DNA from 2 places in the Devosia sp. Root105 genome. Region 2 is predicted to be linked to the other one. Evidence: predicted binding sites of a transcription regulator. Region 2 holds the regulator's gene; the other holds the start of a gene.

Region 1 (5,280 bases), on a different contig from region 2:
TCGGCCCCGGTGCAGATCGGGAACAGCCAGTCCGAGCGCATCTGCACGTCGTCATTGGCCTGCTTCATCTGCTCGTAGTTGAAGGTGACGCGACTGTCGCGATCCTTGGCGGCCCAGATCAGCGTCTCGTGCGCGTTCGTGAACCGGGTGCCGCGGAAGTTGGGCATCGGGTTGGCCTTGCGCCAGATCACGTCGTTGAGGAGCCAGTAGTCGAGATCCTGCAACGCCGCACCGACGCGGAAGATGTTGTGGTACGAGCCGATCACCCAGATGGCGCCATCCGGTTTCAGGATGCGCCGCGCGGCCTTCAGCCAGGCGCGGGTGAAGATGTCGTAATGGGCGAAGCTGTCGAACTTGTCCCAATCGTCGTCGACGCCGGCAACGCGCGACTGGTCCGGCCGGGTCAGGCCCTGGTCCAGCTGCAGGTTGTAAGGCGGGTCTGCGAATACGAGGTCAACCGAGCCGGCCGGCAAGGCATTCATGTGCTTGATGCAATCGCCCACAAGGATGGTGTCGATGGGGAGCAGGCTCCCCTCCGCATTGGCGGAAGCCGCCATACGCGCGGTACGCAACATAACTCGAACCCTGACGCAGTACTAACGGGATCGGTTGTAAGGCGTTAGGGTTAAAGGGGATTTAAGCTTCGCGGTTAGCGAGAGGTTAAGGCGCGTATACGTGTCGTCCGCCTCAGGCGGCGATCGTCTTCATCCGCTGCGCCTGGATGCAGGGGGCGAAATCCATCCGATGATGGCGGCCCGGGCCATGCGTGGTGAGGGCTTCGAGATGCTGCGGCGCCGCATAACCCTTGTGGCTCGAAAAGCCGAATTGCGGCTCCTCGCAGTCCATGATCAGGCACATCCGGTCGCGCGTCACCTTGGCGACGATCGAGGCCGCGGCAATCGATACCGAGCGCCCGTCGCCACCGACGATCGCCTCGCCGGGGCAGGGCAGGTCCTTGGGCAGCTTGTTGCCATCGACCAGGATGTGGTCGGCTTTCACCTGCAGGCCCAGCACCGCCTTGCGCATCGCCCAGAGCGAGGCCTGCAGGATGTTGAGCTGTGCGATGATCGTCGGCGGCGCCACCACTATCGAAACGATGGCCGACGCCATGATCTTCTCGTACAGCGCTTCGCGCTGCGCGGCGGTCAACACCTTGGAGTCGTTGAGACCTTCCGGCACCTTGCGATGGTTGAGGATCACCGCCGAAACCACCACCGGCCCGGCCAGCGGGCCGCGTCCGACCTCATCGACGCCGCAAACGAATTTCGCCCCGCGCTTGATGGCGGCACGCTCGAACTTGAGCGTCGGCTTGCTGATAATGACGGGCGAATCGGAGGGCATGTCCTCAAGCATCGCCATGCACGCCTGCGGGGCAAGTGGCATCTGTGTTACCAGCTTCTCGTTCCTCTCGCTCGGCGTCGTACGCCTCGAGATTGGCGAAACCGCGGTGGACGTCGGGCGCATCCTTGCGCGTGCTTCACGTCCCCCTCTCTGGCGAAAACTAAGGACTTAGCTGCGCTAAGCCCAAGTTTTCGCTTTCTCCCCCGCCAAGGGGGAGATGGTCGGTGGCCTCCATCCGCATTGGAGCAGCAGTCGGGACTCTCCCCCTTGGCGGGGGAGAAAGCAAAATCTTAGGTTTAGCCGTTTGGCTAAGCCTTAGATTTTGCCAGAGAGGGGGTCCTGGGAGCCACGGATCCCGCTCAGAACAACGTCATCTGTCCGTCGTCCACCGTCGGCGGCGTGAACAGATCGGTGCGCAGCGGCGCGATCGGCCGGTCGAGCTTGTAGCGCGCCTTGGCGAGGTCGACGCGCTGGCGCAGCAGGGTGGCATATGGACCCTCGCCGACGAAGCGTGTGCCGAAGTTCGGGTCATTGTCCTTGCCGCCACGCGTGTCCCGCACGAGGCTCATCACGTGGCTTACCCGATCGGGAAAATGCCGCAGCAGCCACTCGCGAAAAATGTCTCGCACTTCCCCCGGCAGCCGCAGCAGGATGGCATTGGCGCCTACCGCGCCCTGCGCCGCCGCGGCGTCGAGGATCCGTTCGAGCTCCATGTCGTTGATCGCCGGGATCATCGGCGCCGCCATTACCGTGGTCGGAATGCCGGCTTCCGACAGCAGCCGCATCGCTTCCAGGCGCTTTTCCGGCGTCGAGGCCCGCGGCTCCATCTTGCGCGACAGGATATGATCCATGCTGGTGATGGAGAGCGCCACGCGCACCAGGTTCTGCTCGGCGAGCGGCTTCAGGATGTCGAGATCGCGCACCACCAGCGCCGACTTGGTGGTGATGGTCACCGGGTGTTTGGTCTCGAGCAGCAATTCGAGGATGCCGCGGGTCAGCTTATGCTGCCGCTCCGCCGGCTGGTACGGGTCGGTATTGGTGCCCATGGCGATGGGCTTGGGCTTATAGCGCTTGTCGGCCAGCTCGCGCCGCAGCAGCTCGACGGCGTTGGCCTTCACATAGATGTCGCGCTCGAACTCCAGCCCCGCCGAGTGCCCGAGATAGGCGTGGGTCGGGCGGGCGAAGCAATACGAGCACCCATGCTCGCAGCCGCGATAGGCGTTGATCGAGCGATCAAAGCCGATATCCGGGCTTTCGTTGCGGGTGATGATCGATTTGGCGCGCTCGACATGCTCGATGGTTTCGAACGGCTTCAAATCCTCGACCTGTCCCCAACCGTCGTCGAACTCTTCGCGGCTCTGCCGATCGAAGCGACTGCCCTTGTTGGTCTGCGCGCCACGGCCACGATTGAGCGCCGGGTCGACGTAACGCCGCGCGATCAGGTCCGCATCGCGCGTGCCGTTCAATCGCTCCAGCTGCTCGAAATTGGGGGCGCTGACCCGCATGTCCGTTCTCCAAACCCTTAAGCGACTCGCCACGGGTAACGTTCCATTAGGAATAGCATCCCAATGAGAACGGAACAAGAACAAACCGGTGGAGAGAGACCGCCGCGGCATTGACCCGATGGCGCCGGCTGCTAGCTTAGTTGGGTCAGAAAAGGAGAGGCAGGTGCGGTTAGCCCTGTCCCGCTTCGGCGGTCCTGGCCTTCGCTTCGGCGACTGAGTCCCATGGCCTTGAACGCTGCTCCATCGGGGAGCGGCGCAGTGAAAGGTCTTGGCCAAATGAAGCCTGCAGTTTCCGTCATTACCCTCGGCACCACCGACCTCGCCCGCTCGCGGCGCTTTTACAGCGAAGGGTTCAGGTGGACGCCGGTCTATGAGAGCGATGTGATCGTCTTCTACCAGCTCAACGGCATGGTGCTCGGTACCTTCCTGACCGCTGAGCTGGAGGCGGACATGAACCGCACCGGGCTGCGGACGCCGGGTGCCTTCGCCTTAGCCCACAACGTCGCCACTGCGGGCGAAGTGGCGCCGCTGATCGCGCAATTGGCGGCGGCCGGTGGCAGGGTCATCCGTCCGGCCGACGTCCCGCCGCATGGCGGGCTGCGCGGCTATGTCACCGACCCCGATGACCATGCATGGGAAGTCGCCTGGAATCCGGGTTTTTCCATGGATGACGCGGGCAACGTGACGTTCGGGTTGTAACCCCGCCACCCCCGGGAGAAATCTGCAGAGGGCCGCGCCGTATCGCGGCCCTTGAGCGGGTGCGGCTCAGCCCCCGAACAGGCCCCAGCGGCCCCAGGCGATGAACACCGCGAGCGCCAGCAGAACCAGGTTCATCGGCAGCGATTTGGCGGTCTCGCCGCGCCGGGCGTGAAAGCCGATCGCCAGGATCTGCACCAGCACCAGTGCGACGGCAGCAAGCGTCGTGAGCCAGGGCAGGATGCCGGTCAGCATCGGCAGGATCAGGCCGATGGCGCCGAGCACCTCGGCCCAGCCGACGAAGCGCGTGAGCCGCGGGTACTCGGCGGGCCAAGCCATCATCTTGGTGAGGTCGGCGATTGGGCGGATCGCCTTCATGCCTCCCGCCATCAGGTAGAGCAGTGCGAGAACAACCTGAGCAGTCCACAGCCAGAAATTGAGGGAAGTGAGGAAATCCATGCGCCGAGCCCAACCTTCGTGGATGGCCCCATGCCATCGCAAGACCCGGAACGTAGTGAGCGACGATTTATCCCACAATCACAGTTCAGCTGGAAACATCGTGCAGGAATCTGCATAATGCGCCGATGGTACTCGAAGGAATCGATGTCTTCGTCCGCGTGGTGCAGGCCGGCAGCTTTGCTGCAGCGGCCCGGCTCCTCGGCATGCCCACGACCACGGTTTCGGCGCGCATCGCCCGGCTCGAGGAGCGCTTGGGTGTCACGCTGATCCAGCGCTCGACCCGGCGTATGCATGTGACCGAGGCGGGCGCAGCCTATTTTGGCCACTGCATCGAAGCGCTCAACGCGCTGGAGGCGGGAGAGAGCCAACTGGCGGCGGCCGGCACCGAGCCCACCGGGCTGCTGCGGATCACCGCGTCCGCCGACGTCGCCAACACAGTGCTCCCGTCCCTCTGCGCTGAGTTTCTGGCCGCCTACCCGAAGGCCGATATCGAGCTTATCGTCACCAGTCGTATCGTCGATCTTATCGCCGAAGGTGTTGACCTCGCGCTCCGCGTCGGCCCGATGCAGGACTCGACACTGGTGAGCCGCCGCCTCGCATCGGCGGTCCTCGGCCTGTGGGCCAGCCCCGCCTATCTTGATCGTCGCGGCCGCCCCGCTTCGCCCGACGAGCTCGCCGGCCACGACATCATCCGATTTTCGCGCATCCCGCAGGGCTTTCGGCTGATCGCCGGCAACCACAGTTTTGCGCTTCCCGAGGGTCGGCTCAAAGCCGACGACATGCAGACCGTTCGCAGCCTGGTGCTGCGAGGCTTGGGGATCGGGCCGTTGCCCGACTTCACCCGGCTGACGCCGGAGCTATCGCTCGAGCGCGTTCTGCCCGAGTACAGCACCGAGCCCGGCAACGTGTACTTCGTCTACCCGGCGCAACGCTTTGTCACCGCGAACGTCCGCGCCTTCATGGAACTGGCGAAGGACTGCTAACCCTAGCCCGCGACCTTCGAGAAATCCGCCACCTGCCGCATGGTGTCGCGCAGCTTGCTGAGGAGGCTCAGCCGGTTGGTCCGGATCGCCGCATCCGGATCGTTGACCAGCACCGCTTCGAAGAACTTGTCGACCGGCTGGCGCAGCGTGCCGAGTGCGGTGATGGCGCCCTGGTAGTCATTGGCGGCGACCTTGGCAGCGACGGCCACATCGACAGAGGCGATGGCCTCGGCCAGCGCCGCTTCCTCACTGAGCGACAGCAGCGCCGGGTCGACCGGCGCGGCAAAACCCTTGCC
Region 2 (5,280 bases):
AGGCGTGGCAGAAGCTGTCACGTGCCGAGTGGCTGGAACGGCATGGCGACCTGGTCGAGGAGGTCCGCGAGGCACTCGACCGGTGCCTTTCGCCGCATGGCGACCTGGACGCCGGCGCCCTCCTCGCGGCCCATGCGAGCCCCCTGCTGCTGCGGGGTGGCCACTATGACGAGATGCGTAGCCGCGCCGTGACAGCTCTACGGGCCGGAGCGCTTCTGCCAGCCAAACTGCGGTTCCGGCTGCATCTGCAACTGGCGACGCTGACGGAAGATCGCGCCGGTCCGCTGCGCATCGAAGGCCGGCACTTGCTCGAGGCGGCCCGCCTTGGCCGCACCATGGCCGCCGCATGGGCCGATGCGGAACTTCTGCTGGTCCGCTCGGCCCTGGCGCTGCGCACCGGTCACCTCCAGCGCTCCGCCGGGCTGTCGCAGGCGGCTCTTGCCAATGCCCGCGCTGCCGGACGTCGCGATCTGGCGCAAACCGCGGACCGGTTGCAGGCTGAGGCGCTGCACTATGCCGGCGACCATGCCGCCTCGGCCCGCCTCGCCAACGCCATGATCGCTGGCCCCGACTGGCAATTGCCGGCGCCGCTCGCCATTCTGACCTCCCCGCCGAGGGGCGCCCTGCGCGTCCTGGAGGCGCGCCGGCTGTGGCTGCTGGGCAAGCCCGACCAATCCCGCCACCTGCTGTTCGAGGCGCTGAACTTCGCGGCCGAGCAAGGTCCCTGGGCCCTCTGCGAAGCGATTGGCCTGGGCGCCTGCCCTTTGCTGCTGTGGTACGGCGAGGATGACCGAGCCGTTGGCTACATCACGCAACTGGAGCGCGCGGCCGAGCATGCCGGGCTGCCGCTCTGGACCTCATGGGCCGATCTCTACCGCAAGGTGATGATCCACATCGCCGTCCGCGAAGGCCGTCGCAGCGAAAGCGCCATCCTGTTGCAGCCGGCGAGCTTCCTGCAGGCCGAGACCTGGGTGACGCTCACCGGCTCGCTGCGCGGGCTGAAGCTCTCCCCCGAACACAGCAGCGGCTGGTGCCGACCCGAGATCCTGCGGGCCTTCGCCCTCGCGAGGGTCGCCGATGGCGATATCGAGGCCGGCACGCGGCTGCTGCGGGAGGCCATCGATCTCGCTCGAACCCAGGGAGCGCTCGCCTGGGAACTGAGGGCCACGATGAGCCTCGCACGCCTGTGGTCGAGGGACCGGCGGACTGCCGCCTACGAGCTCCTTGCCGGCACTCACCACGCCTTCACCGAAGGCAAGGCTACCTCGGACCTCCTTGCCGCCACGGCCCTCCTCCGCCGCCTCGCCAATGGGTGACAGCAGCGGCGTTCCTGGACCCGACACCTGCTCATTCCGCTCGCTGCGCCCCCAATCGTAACGCAATATTCACCGCTCGATTGCAGAACATAACTGGAACACGTATAACACGTTCAGTCTTTGTTCCGATTCTGCTCACGGAGCCGCCCATGCTTACGCGCAAGCAACACGAACTGCTGATGTTCATCCACGAGCGGATGAAAGAGTCCGGCATCCCACCCTCGTTCGACGAGATGAAGGACGCGCTCGACCTGAGGAGCAAGTCCGGCATCCATCGGTTGATCACCGCGCTGGAAGAGCGTGGCTTCATCCGGCGCCTGCCCAACCGGGCCCGCGCGCTCGAGGTGATCAAGCTGCCGGATTCGATGAACCCCTCGCTCGGTGGTCGCAAGGCCCGCTTCGAGCCCTCGGTCATCGAGGGTAACCTCGGCAAGGTGTCGGCGCCTCCGGCCCGCCCCTCGGCACCGGTGGTCAATGCCGACTCCTATCGGGCGGTGACGATCCCGGTAATGGGCCGCATCGCGGCAGGCACGCCGATCGAAGCGATCCAGACCCACAGCCACTCCATCATGGTGCCGCCTGAAATGCTGGGGCCTGGTGAGCACTATGCACTGGAAGTCCGCGGCGATTCGATGATCGACGCCGGCATCTTCGATGGCGACACCGTGCTGATCAAGAAGCAGGACGCGGCCTCGACCGGCGAGATCGTGGTCGCCCTCGTCGATGACGAGGAAGCGACGCTGAAGCGGCTTCGCCGCCGCGGCAACTCCGTTGCGCTCGAAGCGGCCAACCCGGCCTACGAGACCCGCATCTTCCCGCCTGACCGGGTGAAGGTGCAGGGCCGGCTGGTTGGCCTCTTGCGCAAATACTGACCTCCAGACCCACCGCCAATCGGGTCCTTGGGCCGGCAGCCTTGCCGGCCCTTTTTCTTATGAAACCGAACCTCCCCGCCGATATTTGCACTAGGGCCGGGCCGGCAAAGACGTTACGGTCCGCGCCGCCAAGGGAGGCTTCAGGCATCCTCGGGCAGCGCCTCCATGCAAATGGCCGTCGCGATCGTACCAGGAGAGTGGACAACCTTCCCGATCGCGCTTTAGCGGCATGGCGGTGCGCAGCAAACGTGCAGCGCCAGGGAGAAGGTTTTGGCAGCAGAGGTCGAATGGGTCGCCGTTGATTGGGGCACTTCCAATCTGCGCGCATGGGGCATCGACGCCGCCGGCGAGATCGCCTTCGCGCGCTCGTCGCCGGATGGCATGGGTCGCCTCAGCCGCGAACAATACCCCGATGTGCTGACCTCGCTGCTCAGCGGTGTCGCCGAGGATGTCGAAGACGTGCTGATCTGCGGCATGGCCGGCGCCCGCCAGGGCTGGATCGAGGCCCCCTATCTCGACGCGCCGGCCGAGCTTGGTCGCCTCGTTCAAGGCGCGGTGGCGCCCGACATGCCCGGTCCGCTCAACCCCCGCATTCTTCCCGGCGTCTGCCTGCGTGATGTCGGCGCCGAGGACGTGATGCGCGGCGAGGAAACCCAGTTGCTGGGCCTGTCATCGTTGCTCCCGGGCTTCTCCGGTCTGGCGGTGATGCCCGGCACCCACAGCAAATGGGCGCTCCTCTCTGGCACCAGGCTCGAGCGCTTCTCGAGCGCCATGACCGGCGAGATCTTCGAACTGCTGCGCACCCACTCGGTGCTGCGTCACTCGCTGGGTGGCGAACTCGAAGGCGAAGATCGGGAGCGCGGCTTCGAAGCAGGCCTCGATCAGGGGCTGGAACGTCCCGAACGGCTGACTGCCACGCTGTTCAAGGTTCGCGCCGGTTCGCTCCTCTCGGGACGCAGCGCACCATGGTGCGCCGGTTTCCTGTCGGGTCTGCTCATCGGCGCTGAAATCGGCGGCCAGCGCGATTGGATCGGCGCAGCCGAGATCCCCTTGGTCGGCAGCGTCGGCCTTTGCGGGCTCTACCAGATGGCCTTCGCCCGGCTGGGCGCCAGCACCCGCATCATCGACGCCACCGACGCCACCCTCGCTGGCCTCAAGGCTGCAAGACAGGCATAGACCATGACCCACCGACACATCATCGCGATCCTTCGCGGCATCACCCCTCCTGAAACCCTCGAAGTCTGCGACGCCCTGGTGCTCGCCGGCATCACCATGATCGAGGTGCCGCTGAACTCGCCGGAGGCGCTGCGCTCCATCGAGGATGCCGCCAAGGTGTTCGAGGGCCGGGCGCTGATCGGCGCCGGCACCGTGCTGAGCCGCGCCGACGTCGATGCCGTTGCTGATGCCGGCGGCCAGTTCGTCGTCTCCCCCGACACCAATCCCTCGGTGATCGGCGCCACCATCGAGCGCGGCATGACCTCGTATCCGGGCGTCTTCTCGCCCACCGACGCCTTCACCGCCATCCGCTCGGGCGCCACGGGCCTCAAGTTCTTTCCGGCCGAAGTGCTGGGCCCCAAGGGCATCAAGGCGATGAAGGCCGTACTGCCATCCGACATTCCGCTTTACGCCGTCGGGGGCGCCAATCCCGATAATTTCACCGAGTACTTCGCCGCCGGCTGCGCCGGCTTCGGTCTCGGCACCTACATTTTCAAGCCCGGCATGTCCGCCGCGGATGTGGCATTGCGCGCCACCGCGGCCGTCGCTGCCTATGACCAGGGAAAACCGCGATGAACACCAAGGCCGAGCTCTTTGTCGATAGCCGCTGCGAGCTGGGCGAAGGCCCGTTCTGGCACCCGCTGCTCGAGCGCCTGTTCTGGTTCGATATCCTCAACCAGACCATGCTGAGCGCCGGAACCGATGGCCACATCGTCGACCGCATCACCTTCAAGGACACCGTCAGCGCCGGCGCGGTGATCGACAAGCAGAGCCTTGCAATCGCCCAGTCGGGCGCCCTGCTCCGCTACGACTTCCTGACCGACACGACCTCGGTGATCGCCGAGATCGACGGCGACGTTCCGACCAACCGCACCAATGACAGCCGCGTCGACCGCACCGGTGGCTTCTGGATCGGCACCATGGGCCGCAAAGCCGAAGCGGGTGTCGGCGGCGTCTACCAGTACCGTGCCGGGCAGACCACCAAGGTGATCGAGAACATCCGCATCCCCAACTCGATCTGCTTTTCGCCCGACGGCCGCACCGCCTACTTCACGGACGCCGGCAAGATGATCGTCAAATGCGCCACCGACCCGGAGACCGGCCTGCCGGCCGGGCCGTGGGAAGACTTCTTCACCATGGACGGCCCTGGCGGCGCCGATGGCTCGGTGGTCGACTCCGAGGGCTATCTGTGGAATGCCCGCTGGGGCGGCGGCAAGGTCATCCGCATCTCGCCCGACGGCAAGCTCGACAAGGTGGTCGAGGTGCCCGGCGTCAGCCAGGTGAGCTGCCCGGCCTTTGGCGGCAGCGACCTCAAGACCCTCTACATCACCACGGCGCGCGAACACATGACGCCCGCAGAGATCGAACGCGAGCCGCATGCGGGCAGCGTTTTCGCCGTGGCGCTCGACGTGCCCGGCATCGCCGAACCCTTCCTCAAGCTCTGAGTTTCACGTGTCTTTTCCCGCTGTCGGCGTCTGCTACTACCCCGAACACTGGCCCGTCGAATGGTGGGAGGATGACGCGCGCCGCATGGCGGAAATCGGCATCCAGTATGTCCGCATCGGCGAGTTCGCCTGGTCGCGGCTCGAGCCCAGGCCGAACGAGATGGACTTCGGCTGGCTGGTGGCTGCCATGGATGTGCTCGGCAAGCATGGCCTGAAGGTCATCGTCGGCACGCCCACGGCCACGCCGCCGCGCTGGCTGCTCGACAAGATGCCCGACATGCTGGCGGTCGACCGTGATGGCCGGCCGCGCGGCTTTGGTTCGCGGCGACACTACGACTTCTCGCATCTGGGCTATCGGCGTGAATGCGCCCGCATTACCCGGCTGCTGATCGACCAGGTCGGCCAGCACCAGGCGCTCGCCGGCTGGCAGAC

What was found. The regulator LexA, encoded in region 2, represses DNA repair genes until DNA is damaged. The targets are predictions, from matches to a motif close to TGTTCNNNNTGTGTTCNG.
Region 1: ASC68_RS23685 (PA0069 family radical SAM protein) is a predicted target of LexA. The motif match lies at 2,912-2,929, and genes of this name have one in related genera.

What each region holds. Positions count from the first base shown of each region.
Region 1 is NZ_LMCR01000019.1:249,955-255,234, forward strand. It holds gene ASC68_RS23675 (site-specific DNA-methyltransferase) at 1-575, opposite strand, end outside; gene ASC68_RS23680 (ribonuclease HII) at 688-1,359, opposite strand; gene ASC68_RS23685 (PA0069 family radical SAM protein) at 1,701-2,846, opposite strand; gene ASC68_RS23690 (VOC family protein) at 3,123-3,545, shown strand; gene ASC68_RS23695 (DoxX family protein) at 3,612-4,001, opposite strand; gene ASC68_RS23700 (LysR family transcriptional regulator) at 4,127-4,984, shown strand; gene glyS (glycine--tRNA ligase subunit beta) at 4,987-5,280, opposite strand, start outside.
Region 2 is NZ_LMCR01000016.1:99,640-104,919, forward strand. It holds gene ASC68_RS16480 (winged helix-turn-helix domain-containing protein) at 1-1,316, shown strand, start outside; gene lexA (transcriptional repressor LexA) at 1,466-2,188, shown strand; gene ASC68_RS16490 (2-dehydro-3-deoxygalactonokinase) at 2,459-3,364, shown strand; gene ASC68_RS16495 (2-dehydro-3-deoxy-6-phosphogalactonate aldolase) at 3,368-3,979, shown strand; gene ASC68_RS16500 (SMP-30/gluconolactonase/LRE family protein) at 3,976-4,848, shown strand; gene ASC68_RS16505 (beta-galactosidase) at 4,856-5,280, shown strand, end outside.